Regions from separate parts of the Caldimonas taiwanensis NBRC 104434 genome, predicted to be linked through region 2. Evidence: predicted binding sites of a transcription regulator. Region 2 holds the regulator's gene; the other holds the start of a gene.

Region 1 (7,772 bases), on a different contig from region 2:
GTTGGAGCGGCACCGCTACAACCGCACGGCCGCCGGTGCGAGCCTGGGCCTGTCTTTGCGACAGATGCGCTATCGCATGGCACGGCTGGGCGTGACCGTGGCCGAGCATGGCGTGACCACCGACGGCGATGCATCCGAATGATGTGGGGCCGACGCCGGCGCAGCGCTGGCGCGAGGGCTGGTGGGCCGGGGCACGCGCGGTGCCCAGTCCCAATGAGGGGCCGCGACCGCCGGGGGTCGTGCCGGAGTTGGTCGTGATCCACTCGATCAGCCTGCCGCCGGGCCGCTACGGCGGAGCCGAGATCGAGGACTTCTTCACCAACCGGCTCGACTGCGCGCAGCATCCCTATTTCGAGCGGCTGCGCGGGCTGGAGGTGTCGGCCCATTTCGTCGTGCGGCGCGATGGCGAGCTGTTGCAGTTCGTCTCCTGCGACCGGCGGGCTTGGCATGCGGGCCGCTCCGTGTTCCGCGGACGCGAGAACTGCAATGACTTCAGCGTGGGCATTGAGCTCGAGGGCTTGGAGGGCGAAGCCTTCGCTCCGGTGCAGTACCGTGCGCTGGTCCTCCTGCTGCGCGAATTGCGCGCGGTGTATCCGATTGCCCACGTCGCCGGCCACGAGCACGTGGCCCCGGGCCGCAAGGCCGACCCTGGAGCGGCCTTCGACTGGCAGGGCTTGCAGCGTGCCCTGGACTGGCCGGTGGCTTGCTTCGCTCCCTTGGCCGCTGCGTCGGCCTGATCGTCCTTGACCAAGCCTGGCGCGGTCTTGCGCCCGACCTTGGGCCGCCAGCCCGCATGGTGCTTGGCCATGCCGTGGCCCAGGCCGTCGTGAAGCGGCCGGGCGGCCGATCCGGGGTGTTTCGCGTGGTGTTGCGCGGGCCAGGCAAGCACCAAACGGGGCGTTCGTCAATCCTGCATTGCGTGCCCTCAGGACACTATCGGTAGCGCTTGAAAGGGGTTGGTACACTAGATATAGTGTTTTCGACTGCGATGCCCTGCGCGCGTTCCGAGACACGGTGACACACGTCAGCCAGGCCGGCCGCCGAGCCGCCGGAGCCGCAGGCAGCGCAGCGGTCCAGACGATGTGTGCATGGCCGCGGCCCGTCATGGTGAGGGCTCGCACCGAGCTTGCGCCACCGGCACCGCTGGACATGCACCGCCACACGCAGATTTAGGGGAACCCATGCAAACCACCATTGCCAGCTCCGAGCCGCACACTGGCTCCGCCCTCAGTGCCTCCACCGCCCGTCCGGCCGGCGCCACGTCCTCGGCCTATGCCGGCTACCAGATCATCCGTCGCAACGGCGCGGTGGTGGCTTTCGAGCCGCACAAGATCGCGGTGGCCTTGATGAAGGCTTTTCTGGCGGTGCACGGGGCGCAAGGCGCGGCCTCGGCCAGCGTGCGCGAGACGGTGGACAACCTGACCGAGACGGTGGTGCGTGCCTTGCTGCGCTCACGTCCGGGCGGTGGCACCTTCCACATCGAGGACGTGCAGGACCAGGTCGAGCTGTGTCTGATGCGTGGCGGCCACCATGAAGTGGCGCGAGCCTATGTGCTCTATCGGGAACGCCGCGCCCAAGAGCGCGCCCGTCAAGCCGAGCAGGCGGCCGCCCAGCAGGCCGAGCCCACGCTGATGGTGGTCGATGGAGGCCACCGCGTGCCCCTGGACATGACGCGCCTGCAGGCCCTGATCCAGTCGGCCTGTGAGGGTTTGGGTGAGGACGTCAAACCCGAGCCCATCTTGGCCGAGACCCGCCGCAATCTCTACGACGGGGTGCCGATGGAGGAGGTGCACAAGGCTGCCATCCTGGCTGCGCGCACCCTGATCGAAAAAGACCCGGCTTACACCCGCGCCACGGCGCGGCTGCTGCTGCACACCATCCGCAAGGAAGTGCTCGGCGAGGAGGTCACCCATGCCGAGATGCACCAGCGCTATGCCGAGTATTTCCCCGGCTTCATCAAGAAGGGGGTGGAGGCCGAGCTGCTCGACGAGCGGCTGCTGCAGTTCGATCTGACCCGTTTGGGCCAAGCGCTCAAAGCCGATCGCGACCTGCAGTTCGACTATCTGGGCCTGCAAACCCTGTACGACCGCTACTTCCTGCACATCCGCAAGCAGCGCATCGAGCTGCCTCAGGCCTTCTTCATGCGCGTGGCCATGGGCCTGGCGCTCAATGAAATCGACCGCGAAGCCCGCGCCATCGAGTTCTACGAAGTGCTGTCCAGCTTCGACTTCATGTCGAGCACGCCCACGCTGTTCAATTCCGGCACGCGCCGCTCGCAGCTGTCGAGCTGCTATCTCACCACCGTGCCCGACGATCTGGAAGGCATCTACGAGGCCATCAAGGAAAACGCGCTGTTGTCCAAGTTCGCCGGCGGCTTGGGCAACGACTGGACCCGCGTGCGCGCCCTGGGCAGCCATATCAAAGGCACCAATGGCGAGAGCCAAGGGGTCGTGCCCTTCCTGAAGGTGGTCAACGACACGGCCGTGGCCGTCAACCAAGGCGGCAAGCGCAAGGGCGCCGTGTGCGCCTATCTGGAGACCTGGCACCTGGATGTCGAGGAGTTCCTGGAGCTGCGCAAGAACACCGGCGACGATCGCCGCCGCACCCACGACATGAACACGGCCAACTGGATTCCCGACCTGTTCATGAAGCGGGTGATGGAAAACGGGGAGTGGACGCTGTTTTCGCCGTCCACCTGCCCGGACCTGCATGACAAGTTCGGCAAGGACTTCGAGGCGGCCTACACCCGCTACGAGGAGATGGTCGCCCGCGGCGAGATCAAGCTGTACAAAAAGGTGCGGGCCGTCGATCTGTGGCGCAAGATGCTGACCATGCTGTTCGAGACCGGGCATCCTTGGATCACCTTCAAGGACGCTTGCAACGTGCGCTCGCCCCAGCAGCACGTCGGCGTGGTGCACAGCAGCAACCTGTGCACCGAGATCACGCTGAACACCAACGACCAGGAAATCGCCGTGTGCAACCTGGGCTCGGTGAACCTGGCGCGGCACCTCAAGGACGGCGGCATCGACCACGAGAAGCTCAGGAAGACGGTGGCCACGGCCATGCGCATGCTGGACAACGTCATCGACATCAACTACTACGCCGTCAAGAAGGCCCGCGACTCCAACCTGCGCCACCGCCCGGTCGGCCTGGGCATCATGGGCTTCCAGGACGCGCTGTATCAGCTGCGCATCCCCTATGCCAGCCAGGCGGCCGTGGAGTTCGCCGATCGCTCGATGGAGGCGGTGTGCTACTACGCCTACTGGGCGTCTACCGAGTTGGCCGAGGAGCGTGGCCGCTACTCCAGCTATCGCGGCTCGCTGTGGGACCGCGGCATCCTGCCGTTGGACACGCTGAAGATGCTGGCCGAGGAGCGCGGCGGCTACGTCGAGGTCGACACGTCCTCGACGATGGACTGGGAGGCGCTGCGCGCTCGCATCGCCCAGTACGGCATGCGCAACTCCAACTGTGTGGCCATCGCGCCGACGGCCACCATCTCCAACATCGTTGGGGTGGATGCTTCGATCGAACCTTGCTTTGGCAACCTGTCGGTCAAGTCCAACCTCTCGGGCGAGTTCACCGTGGTCAATGAGTACCTGGTGCGCGACCTGAAAAAGCTGGGCTTGTGGGACGACGTGATGGTCATGGACCTCAAGCACTTCGACGGCTCGCTGCGTCGCATCGATCGGGTGCCCGAGGATCTCAAGCAGCTGTATGCCACGGCCTTCGAAATCGAGCCGGTGTGGCTGGTGGAGGCTGCCGCGCGCCGTCAGAAGTGGATCGACCAGGCGCAAAGTCTGAACATCTACATGGCCGGCGCATCGGGCAAGAAGCTCGACGAGACCTACAAGCTCGCCTGGCGGCGTGGTCTGAAGACCACCTACTACCTGCGCACCATCGGCGCGACCCATGCCGAGAAGTCCACGGTCCGGCCTGGTCAGCTCAATGCCGTGCCTGCGCAAGGCGGTGTGAGCGGCGGGTCTGCGGCGCTGGAGGCCGCGGCCGCGCAGGCGCGTGCGCAGATGGCCGCCGTGCCGGCCACCGACGTGAAGTTCTGCTCCATCGACGATCCGACCTGCGAGGCCTGTCAGTAAGCAGACCGGTGTGATGCGAGGCGCGGTGTTCGGCCGCGTGCTCGCATCGATGCCATCGTGTGTTCGCACCAGACGGTGATGAGGTGCTGCAAGGAGCGCCGATTTCGATGCAGCACAGCAACAAGTTCATCGCGTCCTTGTCAAGAAGTGCTTGGTGTTTGGACACAACACTCTCATAATTCGCACCCATAGGAAGTCCACCATGTTGGCCTGGGAAGAAGACCTCCAAGCTTCGAACTCTCTTGCGTTGCAGACCGTGCCCACGACGCCTGGTGCCGTGCGGTCCGCGGCATCGTCACCCCAAGGGGCACCGCTGTCCGCTGCTGCGGTCTCCACGCGCCGCGTCAATGTCGCCGACAAGCGCATCATCAACGGGCAGACCGACGTCAACCAGCTCGTTCCGTTCAAGTACAAGTGGGCCTGGGAGAAGTACCTCGCCACATGCGCCAACCACTGGATGCCGCAGGAGATCAACATGTCCCGCGACATCGCGCTGTGGAAAGACCCCAACGGCCTGACCGAAGACGAGCGCCGCATCGTCAAGCGCAATCTCGGCTTCTTCGTCACGGCCGACTCGCTGGCGGCCAACAACATCGTGCTGGGCACCTACCGTCACATCACGGCGCCCGAGTGCCGCCAATTCCTGTTGCGCCAGGCCTTCGAAGAGGCGATCCATACCCATGCCTACCAGTACATCGTGGAGTCGCTGGGTTTGGATGAGGGCGAGATCTTCAATGCCTATCACGAGATTCCGTCGATCCGGGACAAGGACGAGTTCCTGATTCCGTTCATCGACGTGATCATGGATCCGGCCTTCAAGACGGGCACGCCCGAGAACGATCAGAAGCTGCTCAAGAGCCTGATCGTCTTCGCCTGCTTGATGGAAGGGCTGTTCTTCTATGTCGGCTTCACCCAGATCCTGGCGCTGGGTCGCCAGAACAAGATGACCGGGGCGGCCGAGCAATATCAGTACATCCTGCGCGACGAGTCGATGCACTGCAACTTCGGCATCGACCTGATCAACCAGATCAAGCTCGAGAACCCGCATCTGTGGACGCCGGAGTTCCGGGCCGAAATCAAGGCCCTGTTCCTCAAGGCCGTCGAGCTGGAATACCGCTATGCCGAAGACACCATGCCGCGCGGGGTGTTGGGGCTGAACGCTTCGATGTTCAAGGGCTATCTGCGCTACATCGCGAATCGGCGCGCCACGCAGATTGGCTTGGAGGAGCTCTTCCCGCATGAGGAGAACCCTTTCCCGTGGATGAGCGAAATGATCGACCTGAAGAAAGAGCGCAATTTCTTCGAGACCCGCGTCATCGAATACCAGTCCGGTGGCGCGCTGTCGTGGGATTGAAGCGCCGCGGCCGCAGGCCGGGCTTCGGGACATGAACGAAGAACAACTGACTTTGCAGGCCCAATGCAGCGGACGTAGAAGCCGCGCCGACGGCCTGCCAACGCATTCACCGTACCGGGGCGTCCCGCAAGGACAGAACCCCGGGCTGTGAATCCCCGTGCTGTATCGAGCAGCGCGGTGCTCTTTGCCACTTGATCAAGGAGATTCGTCATGGCAACTGCGAAGAAACCGGCCGCCAAGAAGGCGGCAGCGAAGAAGCCGGCCGCCAAGAAGGCCGCTGCGAAGAAGGCTCCGGCCAAGAAGGTCGCGGTGAAGAAGGTCGCCGCCAAGAAGGCCGCGCCGGCCAAGAAGGCGGCGGTGAAGAAGGCCCCGGCCAAGAAGGCCGCGGTGAAGAAGGTCGCCGCCAAGAAGGCCGCGCCGGCCAAGAAGGCGGCGGCGAAGAAGGCTCCGGCCAAGAAGGCCGCGGTGAAGAAGGCTCCGGCCAAGAAGGCGGCGGCCAAGAAGGCCCCAGCCAAGAAGGCCGCAGCGAAGAAGGCTCCGGCCAAGAAGGCGGCAGCGAAGAAGCCTGCGGCCAAAGCGGCCCCTGCCGCCCCGGCTGCCCCTGCGGCGACTCCGGCGGCCCCCGCGGCCAAGACGGCGCTCAGCCCTCAAGCGGCCTGGCCCTTCCCGACGGGCAACAAGCCCTGAGCCTGCCCGCAAGGGCGCTGCGGCAAGTGCCTGCAGTGCCCTGCGGACCGAGAACCCGGCTGCGGCCGGGTTTTTTATTGGCGGGTCACAAACCGAGGGCGGCGTGGTCGATGCGGTGGTTTTGCGGACCGCTGCAGGCGATCTTCAAGGCGCCCAGCCGATTGCCCAGTTCGGCGCAGCGGGCCAAAGGCCAGCCCCGCTCCAGACCATAGAGCAGCGCGGCGCGGAAGGCGTCTCCGCAGCCGGTGGGATCGACCACGGCCTGGGCTTTCACGCCGGCAATGTGCTGGCGTTCGCCCTGGATCCAGACTTCACAGCCATGCTCCCCGAGCGTGACCACCACGCCGCGCAGGTGTGAACGCGACAGGGTGGCCAGATCTTGGCCAGTGCGTTCGCACAGCATGCGGGCTTCATAGTCGTTCAGCGCGACCCAGGTGGCCTGAGCGATGAAGTGCCGCAGTTCCTCGCCAGTGAACATCGGCAGCCCCTGACCCGGATCGAAGATGAAGGGGATGCCGGCCGCGGCCAGCTGTTCGGCGTGGCTGAGCATGGCCTCGCGCCCGTCCGGAGCGATGATGGCCAGTGCGATGTCCGGCCGCGCCTGGATGCGAATGCGGTGGGCCTGTGCCATCGCGCCAGGGTGGAAGGCCGTGATCTGGTTGTTGTCCAGGTCGGTCATGATGATGGCCTGGGCGGTGTAGTGATCTTCGAGCACCTGCACGAACTCGGTGGACACGCCCCAGTCACGCAAGCGCTGAAGATAGGTGTGTCCGTCGCTGCCCAGCGTGGCCATCACCAGCGGCGTGCCGCCCAGCTGGTACAAGGAGTAGGCGATGTTGCCGGCACAGCCACCGAATTCCCGACGCAAGGTGGGCACGAGGAACGAGACGTTCAGGATGTGGATTTGCTCTGGCAGGATCTGATCGCGGAAGCGCCCGTGGAAGTTGGTGATGGTGTCGAAGGCGAGGGAACCGCAGATCAGCGCTGGCATGGACAAGCTCCGAGCAGAGAGAGGGGGGGATCGTCAAGGATAAAAGGCTTCGACCGTGTAGCCGGCCACACGGTGTCCGGGGGTGCGGAATTCGAGCCGCAAGCTGAGGTCGCCGTGCGGCGCGAGGGTGTCGCCCACACGAAAGTCCGAAGGCAGCAGGGCGCGGCGCGCCACGAGCTGACCTTGCATATCGGTCAGCACCAATTCGATGGCCGGTACGGCCAGCGCCACCGGGGCCCGGTTGCGCAGTTGCACGGAGAGGCGATAACTCTCCGGTGTGCTGCCGGGGCTCAAGCTGCTGCTGTCCACGACCACATGGTCGATGGACTGCCAAGGACCGATGCGGCAGCCGGTCCAGGTGCACAGTCGTTCCAGCCAGGGGCGCGTGCTGGGGTGATGGGCGGCAAGCCATTGGCGTTCGTGGTAGGCCCACTGTAGGGCCAGCCCGCTCAGCAGACACAAGGCAAGCAAGCCCAGCGGGGCGCGCATCGCCGGGTGGCGCCAGCGGGCCTCGCGCTCGGCCCGGCGCAAAAAGCCCGGGGTGGCGGCGGACGCCTCTGGGGGTGTGTCACTGGCACGGGCGCTGCGGTGTCGAGCGCCGCGTGCGGCGCTGGAGGTCGCGCGAGGCGTCCAGGCCGAAGGACGC
Region 2 (7,772 bases):
CAAGCCCGACGTCGGCGAAGCGAAGTCCAAATAGTCGATCGGCGTGTGCTCCACCAAGGTGGTGTCGCGCACCGGGTCGGCCCTGGTGGTGATGGCCCAGATCACATCGGCCCAGCAGCGGATGTCCACGTCGTCGTCGGTGACCACGATGAACTTGGTGTACATGAACTGCCGCAAAAAACTCCACACCCCGAACATCAGTCGCTTCGCATGGCCCGCATAGGCCTTGCGCATGCTCAGGATCGCCATGCGGTAACTGCAGCCCTCCGGCGGCAGGTAAAAGTCCACGATCTCGGGAAACTGCTTGCGCAAGATCGGCACGAACACCTCGTTGAGCGCCACGCCCAGCACCGCGGGTTCGTCGGGCGGTTTGCCGGTGTAGGTGGAGTGGTAGATCGGCGCATCCCGCATCGTGATACGAGACAGCTCGAACACCGGAAACCAGTCCTGCTCGTTGTAATAGCCCGTGTGGTCCCCAAAAGGGCCTTCCAAGGCATGCAGATATCCCCCCTTTTCCTTCAACGGCACGCCATGGGCCGACGTGCCCGTGTAGCCTGGGGCGGCCACCGGGATGTGCCCCTCCAAAACGATCTCGGCGCTGGCGGGCACTTGCAGCTGCACCGATCCTTCCCCGACCCCCGTGGTCACCACCTCGGTGCGCGAACCGCGCAACAGCCCGGCAAACTGGTATTCCGACAGGCTGTCGGGCACCGGCGTGACCGCCCCCAGGATGGTGGCCGGGTCCGCCCCCAGAGCCACCGCGATCGGAAACGGCCGGCCTGGGTTGGCCAGCGCGAAGTCCCGGAAATCCAGCGCGCCGCCCCGGTGGGCCAGCCAGCGCATGATCAACTGCCGCGGCCCGATCACCTGCTGACGGTAGATGCCCAGGTTCTGGCGCGTGCGCGGATGCGGCACCGACTGCGGCCCGCGCGTCACCACCAAGCCCCAGGTGATCAGCGGCGCCACGTCCCCCGGCCAGCAATGCTGGATCGGCAGGCGCGACAGATCGATGTCAGCCCCCTCCCACACCACGGACTGGCACGGTGCCCGCCGCACCACGGCCGGCTTCATGTCCCACAGCGCTTTGGCCATCTGCACCAGCCGGCCGGCGTCTTTCAGCCCGCGCGGCGGCTCGGGCTCCTTCAGCCGGGCCAACAGCTCCCCGATGCCCCGCAAGGCCTGTACATCGTCCTGCCCCATGCCAAGGGCCACCCGTTTGGGGGTGCCAAACAAATTGCCCAGCACCGGGATGCGATGCCCCACCGGCTGCTCGAACCACAGCGCCGGCCCCCCGGCTTTGAGCACGCGATCGCACAACGCGGTCATTTCCAAGACCGGGGACACGGGCTCGTGAACGCGCCGCAGTTCCCCCATGGCCTCCAGCCGGCTCAAAAAATCACGCAAATCCCGGTACTTCATAACTCATCATAATTACACGTGTAATCTATAGGCTTGACTGGTTATTTCGAGCCTTCCTAGAATCCGGCCGTCTCCCATCAGGGATAACCCGCACCGGCTGCCGGTGCACTTCACGCTGCCCATGCCCTCGATCGCCACCCGGGCCTTGCATTCTGCAGGCGCCTGACTTTCTAGGGTGGCCGGGCATTATCTCCGCGGCTCAGGCCGGGCCGAGACATCGGCCTTCCAGGCCCCGCGGACCGAAAGGAGTGACATGACAGCGAACCATCCCTTGCGACACCGGGTGTCGCAGATGACGCAGTCGGTGGCCCGCAGTGTCTCGGTCTTCTTCCGGGACGTTGGACAGGGCCTGCTCGATATCAGCCACAACGGCCTGGCGCTGCTGGGCCTGCTCGTGCTGGGCGCGGCCCTCTTTGGCCTGGGCCGGCCGCAATGGCGCGAACAACTGGAGCAGCAGGCCCTGGGCTGGCTGCTCCAGCGCCAGGAAGCCCGCCTGAGTCAAGACGAAAGCCTGGTGGCCGCGCTGGCCGATCCCGAGGCCATCCGCCGCGCCACGGCGGCCGACCCGCGCGAACTTGGCAAGGAACAAGCCGCCATCGTGCAATGGATATCGCGGCGCTACCGTGTGGCGCCCGAGCCAGTGGCCCGGCTGGTCCAAGAAGCCTGGGATGTGGGCCAGCGCACCGGGCTGGACCCGACCTTGCTGCTGGCCGTGATCGCCGTGGAGTCCAGCTTCAACCCCTTCGCCCAAAGTCCGGTGGGCGCCCAGGGCTTGATGCAGGTGATGACCCGCGTCCACGATGACAAATACGAGGCCTTTGGTGGCACCCATGCGGCCTTCGATCCCGTGAGCAATCTGCGCGTGGGTGCCCAGATCCTGCACGAATACATCCAGCGTGCCGGCAGCCTCGAAGGCGGCTTGAAGTGGTATGTGGGCGCGGCCAACCTGCCCGATGACGGCGGTTACGCGGCCAAGGTGCTGGCCGAGCGCAACCATTTGCGCCAAGTGGCCCAAGGCCGTGCGGTGCCCGTCACGGTGCCGCTGCTGGTGCGCACCAGCAGCCCGACCACGGCCCCGGCCGCGGCCTCTGCCCCCGAGGCCAAGGCCACGCGACAGCCCGACGCAGACACCCGGGTGGCTCAAGCCTCCTGAGTCGAGCCTCCTGAGCCGCGCAAGGCCTCGCGCCCGTGGGGCGCCTGCACCATGGGCCGGGCCGGCGTGGGCGTTCTCCAGTACACTGCGGGCGTTGCACAACTGGCGATAAGGCCCCCTCGCCTGCGAGGTGTGCGCCCGAGGTGGTGAACCACCGGGAAGTGCAGCCGGCGGCCGCATCCAGCCCCGCCGTTTCGCCGTTCGCCTGGGCAGCCCTCCGATCCAGCACGCGGCATCTCGGGTGCGTCAGCGCAGCCGCCGCCGGTGCGACGAGGGACTTCATCGCATTGAAGAGGACTGCCATGTTCGACCGATCCACCTCCACCCTTGCCAACGTCGATCCCGACATCTGGGCGGCCATCCAACAAGAAAACCAGCGCCAAGAAGACCACATCGAGCTGATCGCCTCCGAAAACTACGCCTCCCCGGCCGTCATGGCCGCACAGGGCAGCCAGCTGACCAACAAGTACGCCGAAGGCTATCCCGGCAAGCGCTACTACGGCGGCTGCGAGTACGTGGATATCGTCGAACAGCTGGCCATCGACCGGCTCAAGCAGCTCTTCGGCGCCGAGCATGCCAACGTGCAGCCCAACTCCGGCTCGCAAGCCAACCAAGGCGTGTTCTTCGCGCTGCTGCAGCCGGGCGACACCATCATGGGCATGAGCCTGGCCGAAGGCGGCCACCTCACCCACGGCATGCCGCTGAACATGTCCGGCAAGTGGTTCAAGGTGGTCAGCTATGGCCTGAACGAGAAGGAAGAAATCGATTACGACGCGATGGAGCGGCTGGCACACGAGCACAAGCCCAAGCTCATCATCGCCGGGGCCTCGGCCTATAGCCTGCGCATCGACTTCGAGCGCTTTGCTCGCGTTGCCAAGGCCGTGGGCGCGTACTTCATGGTGGACATGGCGCACTATGCCGGCCTGATCGCCGGTGGCGTCTACCCCAACCCCGTGCCCCATGCCGACGTGGTCACCTCCACCACCCACAAGAGCCTGCGTGGCCCGCGCGGCGGCATCATCCTGATGAAGGACCACGTGGCCAAGCAGATCAACAGCGCCATTTTCCCCGGCATCCAGGGCGGCCCGCTGATGCATGTCATCGCCGCCAAGGCCGTGGCCTTCAAAGAAGCCCTGTCGCCCGAGTTCAAAGCCTACCAGCAGCAAGTGGTCAAGAATGCCCAAGCCCTGGCCGAGACCCTGATGGCCCGCGGGCTGCGCATCGTCAGCGGCCGCACCGAAAGCCATGTGATGCTGGTGGACCTGCGCCCCAAGGGCTTGACCGGCAAGGAAGCCGAAGCCGTGCTGGGCCGCGCGCACATCACCTGCAACAAAAACGGCATCCCCAACGACCCGCAAAAACCCATGATCACCAGCGGCATCCGTTTGGGTTCGCCAGCGATGACCACCCGCGGCTTCACCGAGGCCGAAGCGGTGGCCACCGCCCACCTGATCGCCGATGTGCTCGATCGGCCTCACGATGAAGCCAACATTGCCGCGGTACGCGCCAAGGTTCACGAACTGACGCGCCGCTTCCCGGTCTACCGCTGAGCCTGCCGCCCGCCCATCATGCGCTGCCCCTTCTGCAATCACGACGAAACCCAGGTCGTCGAAACCCGCGAATCGGACGAAGGGGACGTGATCCGCAGACGGCGGCGCTGCATGGGCTGCGACAAGCGCTTCACCACCTACGAGCGCGCGGAAATCGAGTACCCCACGATCGTCAAGAAGGATGGCCGGCGCACCGAGTTCGACCGCGCCAAACTGCGTGCCTCGATGACGCTGGCGCTGCGCAAGCGTCCGGTCAGCGCCGAGGCGCTGGACCAAGCCGTCGCGCGCATCGAAGCCTCCTTGCTCCACAGTGGCGAGCGCGAGATCAGCAGCACCCGCGTGGGCGAATGGGTGATGCGTGAACTCAAGCGCCTGGACAAAGTCGCCTACATCCGCTTCGCCTCGGTCTACCGCAGCTTCGACGATGTCAGCGAGTTCATGCACGCGGTGAGAGAAACTTCACGAAAAAGCCGCTGAAGGCTGCGCACGACCGCCGTCGATCGACGCGCCGCGACCACTCGTCGCGCCGCTCGCCCAGGCGGCCCAAGGGGGTGTTACCTTCACAGTCAGGAGGTTTCGTCCGTGCAGCCCAAGGCATCTGGTTTCACGCTGGTCGAGTTGATGGTCGCGCTGGCCGTGCTGGCCATCTTGCTGGGCCTGGGCGTGCCCAGCTTCCGGGCCATGATCGAAAGCAACCGCGCCACCTCCCAAACCAACGAGGTACTGGGAGCCTTGCACGCGGCCCGGGCCGAAGCCATCCGGCGCAATGCGACCCACCGGTTCTGCAGCGACAACTCCGGCTGGGTGATCCGCACGCCCACATCGGCCACGGCCATTCGACAAGGCAGCCTGCAAGCCAACACCACGGTCACGGCAACCTGCGTGGATTTCCGTGCCGACGGCCTGCCCTACAGCTGCACCTGTTCGAGCAACACGGCGGGCACCTCTTTGGTGACGGCCGGGCAGATCAGCATCACCGCCGGCAGCCAAACCCGCAACATTCGCATCCGAACCGGATCGATCCATGTGGAGTAAGTCTCACACCACCGCCCCCGTCCGCGCGCCGCGGCAGCTGCACTGCCCGCAGCGCGGCGTGGGCCTGATCGAAGTCTTGATCGCAGTGCTCGTGCTGTCCATTGGCCTGCTGGGCATCGCCGGCCTGCAGGCTCGCGCGCTGAAGAACAGCCAAAGTGCCTATGAACGCAGCCAAGCCGTGGCCCTGACCTATCTGATGCTCGACGCGATGCGCGCCAATGTCGATCAAGCCCGCGCGGGTGCCTATGTGCTGGGCCGCACCTGCACTCCCCTGTCCGGCGGCAGCTTGGTGGCCAATGACCAAAGTGCCTGGATCATCGCGATCAAAGACACCTTGGGTGACCATGACAGCTCGTGCGGTGAAATCGCTTGCCAAGGCGCAGTGTGCACCGTTCGCGTGTTCTGGGACGACAGCCGCGGCACTGGGGGCAGCGCCACCCAGGTCGTCGAAACCACCAGCCAACTGTGATGCCCTCTTACGCCTCCCACACACCGCGCCCCCGCCGCCATGGCGGCATGAATGCGCACATGCGCGGCATCGGCCTGGTCGAGTTGATGGTGGCCTTGCTGCTTGGATTGTTCATCGTCGGCGGGGTCATCAACCTCTTCGTGGCCAACCGGCAAGCCTTCCGCTCCACCGAGCAACTGACCCGTCTGCAAGAAAGCGCCCGGGTGTCGTTCGAGCTGATGGCGCGCAGCCTGCGTGAGGCCGGCGGCTCCAATTGTGGACGCAACCTGCCCACGGCCAATGTCATCAACAATGCCAGCAATTTCTGGTGGGCCGATTGGGACGCCGGATTGCGCGGCTACGAAGGCAACCAGGCCGCCCCTGCGGTCGGATTCGGCACGGCAGCCGCACAGCGGATCAACGGCACTGATGCCTTCTTCTCGATCCATGCCGACGGCAACAGCGGCGCGGCCATCACCAACCACGACACCGCCAGCGCTCAATTCACGCTGAGCTCTGCAGCCCACGGCCTGCAAGCCGGCCATCTGGCCTTGGCCTGCGACTACCGGCGAGCAGCGCTGTTTCAAGTGTCGTCCGTTGCGGGCGCCGTGGTGGGGCACAACACTGCCGGCGCCTCGCCCGGCAACTGTGTGACTGGCTTGGGCATGAGCTGCGCCGGCACTCCCACCACGTACGCCTTTCAGGCCGGCGGCATGCTCAATGGCGTGGCCAGTGAAACTTGGTATGTCGGTGCCAATGGCCGCAACGGCCGATCTTTGTACCGGGCACGCCTGACGCGCAACGCCGCCGGCAACGCCGAGGTGCAGTTCGAAGAAATCGCCGAAGGCGTGCACGACATGCAACTGACCTATCTTCAAATGAATGCCGACGGCAGCTTGCCCGCCGACTATCAAGCCGCCAACGCCATCACCGACTGGACCCGCGTCGTGGCCACTCGCATCGTCTTGACCCTGCGCAGCAACGAAGCCGTCGGCACCGACGGTGCCGTGCTGGAGCGGCGCGCCTACCACGTCGTCAGTTTGCGCAACCGTCTACCATGAAAGCCTGCAAGCCCCGTCTCCCTCACGGCCCGCACGCCGAAACAGGCGCGGCCTTGATCATCGCTTTGATTTTGCTGGTGGTGATCACCCTGTTGGGCGTGGCCAGTCTGCGCGGCATCGTGCTCGAAGAAAAGATGGTGTCCAACCACTACGACCGCAGCCTGGCCTTCCAAGCCGCCGAAGCGGGCCTGCGGGCTGGCGAAGCCCTGGCCTTGGCGCAGTCCCAAGCCGTGCCAGCCCATCCCTTGGCCACCGCGCTGAGCACGCCCACCTCGCCCACCCAGTGCAGCAGCAGCTGCAACCAAGGCGTGTGCGCCCCGCCGGGGCCATACTGCCATGAGCGCTGGAACAGGGCCGACTTCACCGGCTGGGTGAACGTCACCGGCGTCAACCTCACGGCCCAAGCCGGCGGTGCGCCGCAATATTTCATCGAGTTTCTCGGCAACAACTTTCCCTGCGACCCGGCCCAACCGAACAGCAACCTCAGCTGCACGCGCTACCGCGTCACGGCCCGCAGCAATGCCGGCAACGACCGGGCGGTGGTGATGCTGCAATCCATTTACGCGACCCAATGAGTTCGCCCCTGGGAGCCTCGATCATGCGCCTCGACCACGACTCCAACCCGAGCCCCTGGAAACGCTGGGCCGTCTCCCTGCTGACGGCCGCGGCCGTCTCCACCCCGGCCTTGGCCACGGTGGACTTTCCGCTGACGCCGCTGCAGATCGGCTCGACCATCTCGCCCAACATCCTGTTCATCCTGGACGACTCCGGCTCGATGCAATTCGAGATCATGCCGGAAAGCGACATCGTCTCGGGCGTCAACGATCGTCGCCGCTACTACGCGTACTATCTCTTCCCCCCCCCGGGCTCTAACCCGGGCACACGCGTCTACCTCTCGACGTACTACACCGGCCCCTCCGGCAGACCCGTAACCGTCGACTTCGACTCCGGCTACCATTTCAACGTGGTGTTGCGATCCAGCCAACGCAATCAAATTTTTTACAACCCACAGATCACCTATGAGCCGTGGCGCAATGCCGACGGCTCGCGCATGGCCAACAGCCCTGCAACCGCCGCGCCTTGGAATCCCACCCATGCCGGCGCTG

Evidence for each region. Region 2 encodes NrdR, which represses ribonucleotide reductase genes. Its sites were predicted from a motif close to CACNANATNTNGTG; they were not measured.
Region 1: the regulator NrdR is predicted to act here: its motif matches at 963-976, upstream of CTA01S_RS02170 (ribonucleoside-diphosphate reductase subunit alpha).

Annotation. Positions count from the first base shown of each region.
Region 1 is NZ_BCWK01000002.1:98,410-106,181, reverse strand. Features, by position in the region: gene CTA01S_RS02180 (sigma-54-dependent transcriptional regulator) at 1-142, shown strand, start outside; gene ampD (1,6-anhydro-N-acetylmuramyl-L-alanine amidase AmpD) at 129-737, shown strand; gene CTA01S_RS02170 (ribonucleoside-diphosphate reductase subunit alpha) at 1,182-4,094, shown strand; gene CTA01S_RS02165 (ribonucleotide-diphosphate reductase subunit beta) at 4,297-5,448, shown strand; gene CTA01S_RS02160 (histone H1-like DNA-binding protein) at 5,659-6,135, shown strand; gene CTA01S_RS02155 (carbohydrate kinase family protein) at 6,221-7,126, opposite strand; gene CTA01S_RS02150 (zinc-ribbon and DUF3426 domain-containing protein) at 7,160-7,772, opposite strand, start outside.
Region 2 is NZ_BCWK01000012.1:24,223-31,994, reverse strand. Features, by position in the region: gene ubiD (4-hydroxy-3-polyprenylbenzoate decarboxylase) at 1-1,419, opposite strand, end outside; gene CTA01S_RS11310 (transglycosylase SLT domain-containing protein) at 1,712-2,572, shown strand; ZMP/ZTP riboswitch at 2,661-2,790, shown strand; gene glyA (serine hydroxymethyltransferase) at 2,875-4,122, shown strand; gene nrdR (transcriptional regulator NrdR) at 4,141-4,599, shown strand; gene CTA01S_RS11295 (GspH/FimT family pseudopilin) at 4,705-5,157, shown strand; gene pilV (type IV pilus modification protein PilV) at 5,147-5,626, shown strand; gene CTA01S_RS11285 (PilW family protein) at 5,686-6,666, shown strand; gene CTA01S_RS11280 (pilus assembly PilX family protein) at 6,720-7,241, shown strand; gene CTA01S_RS11275 (pilus assembly protein) at 7,265-7,772, shown strand, end outside.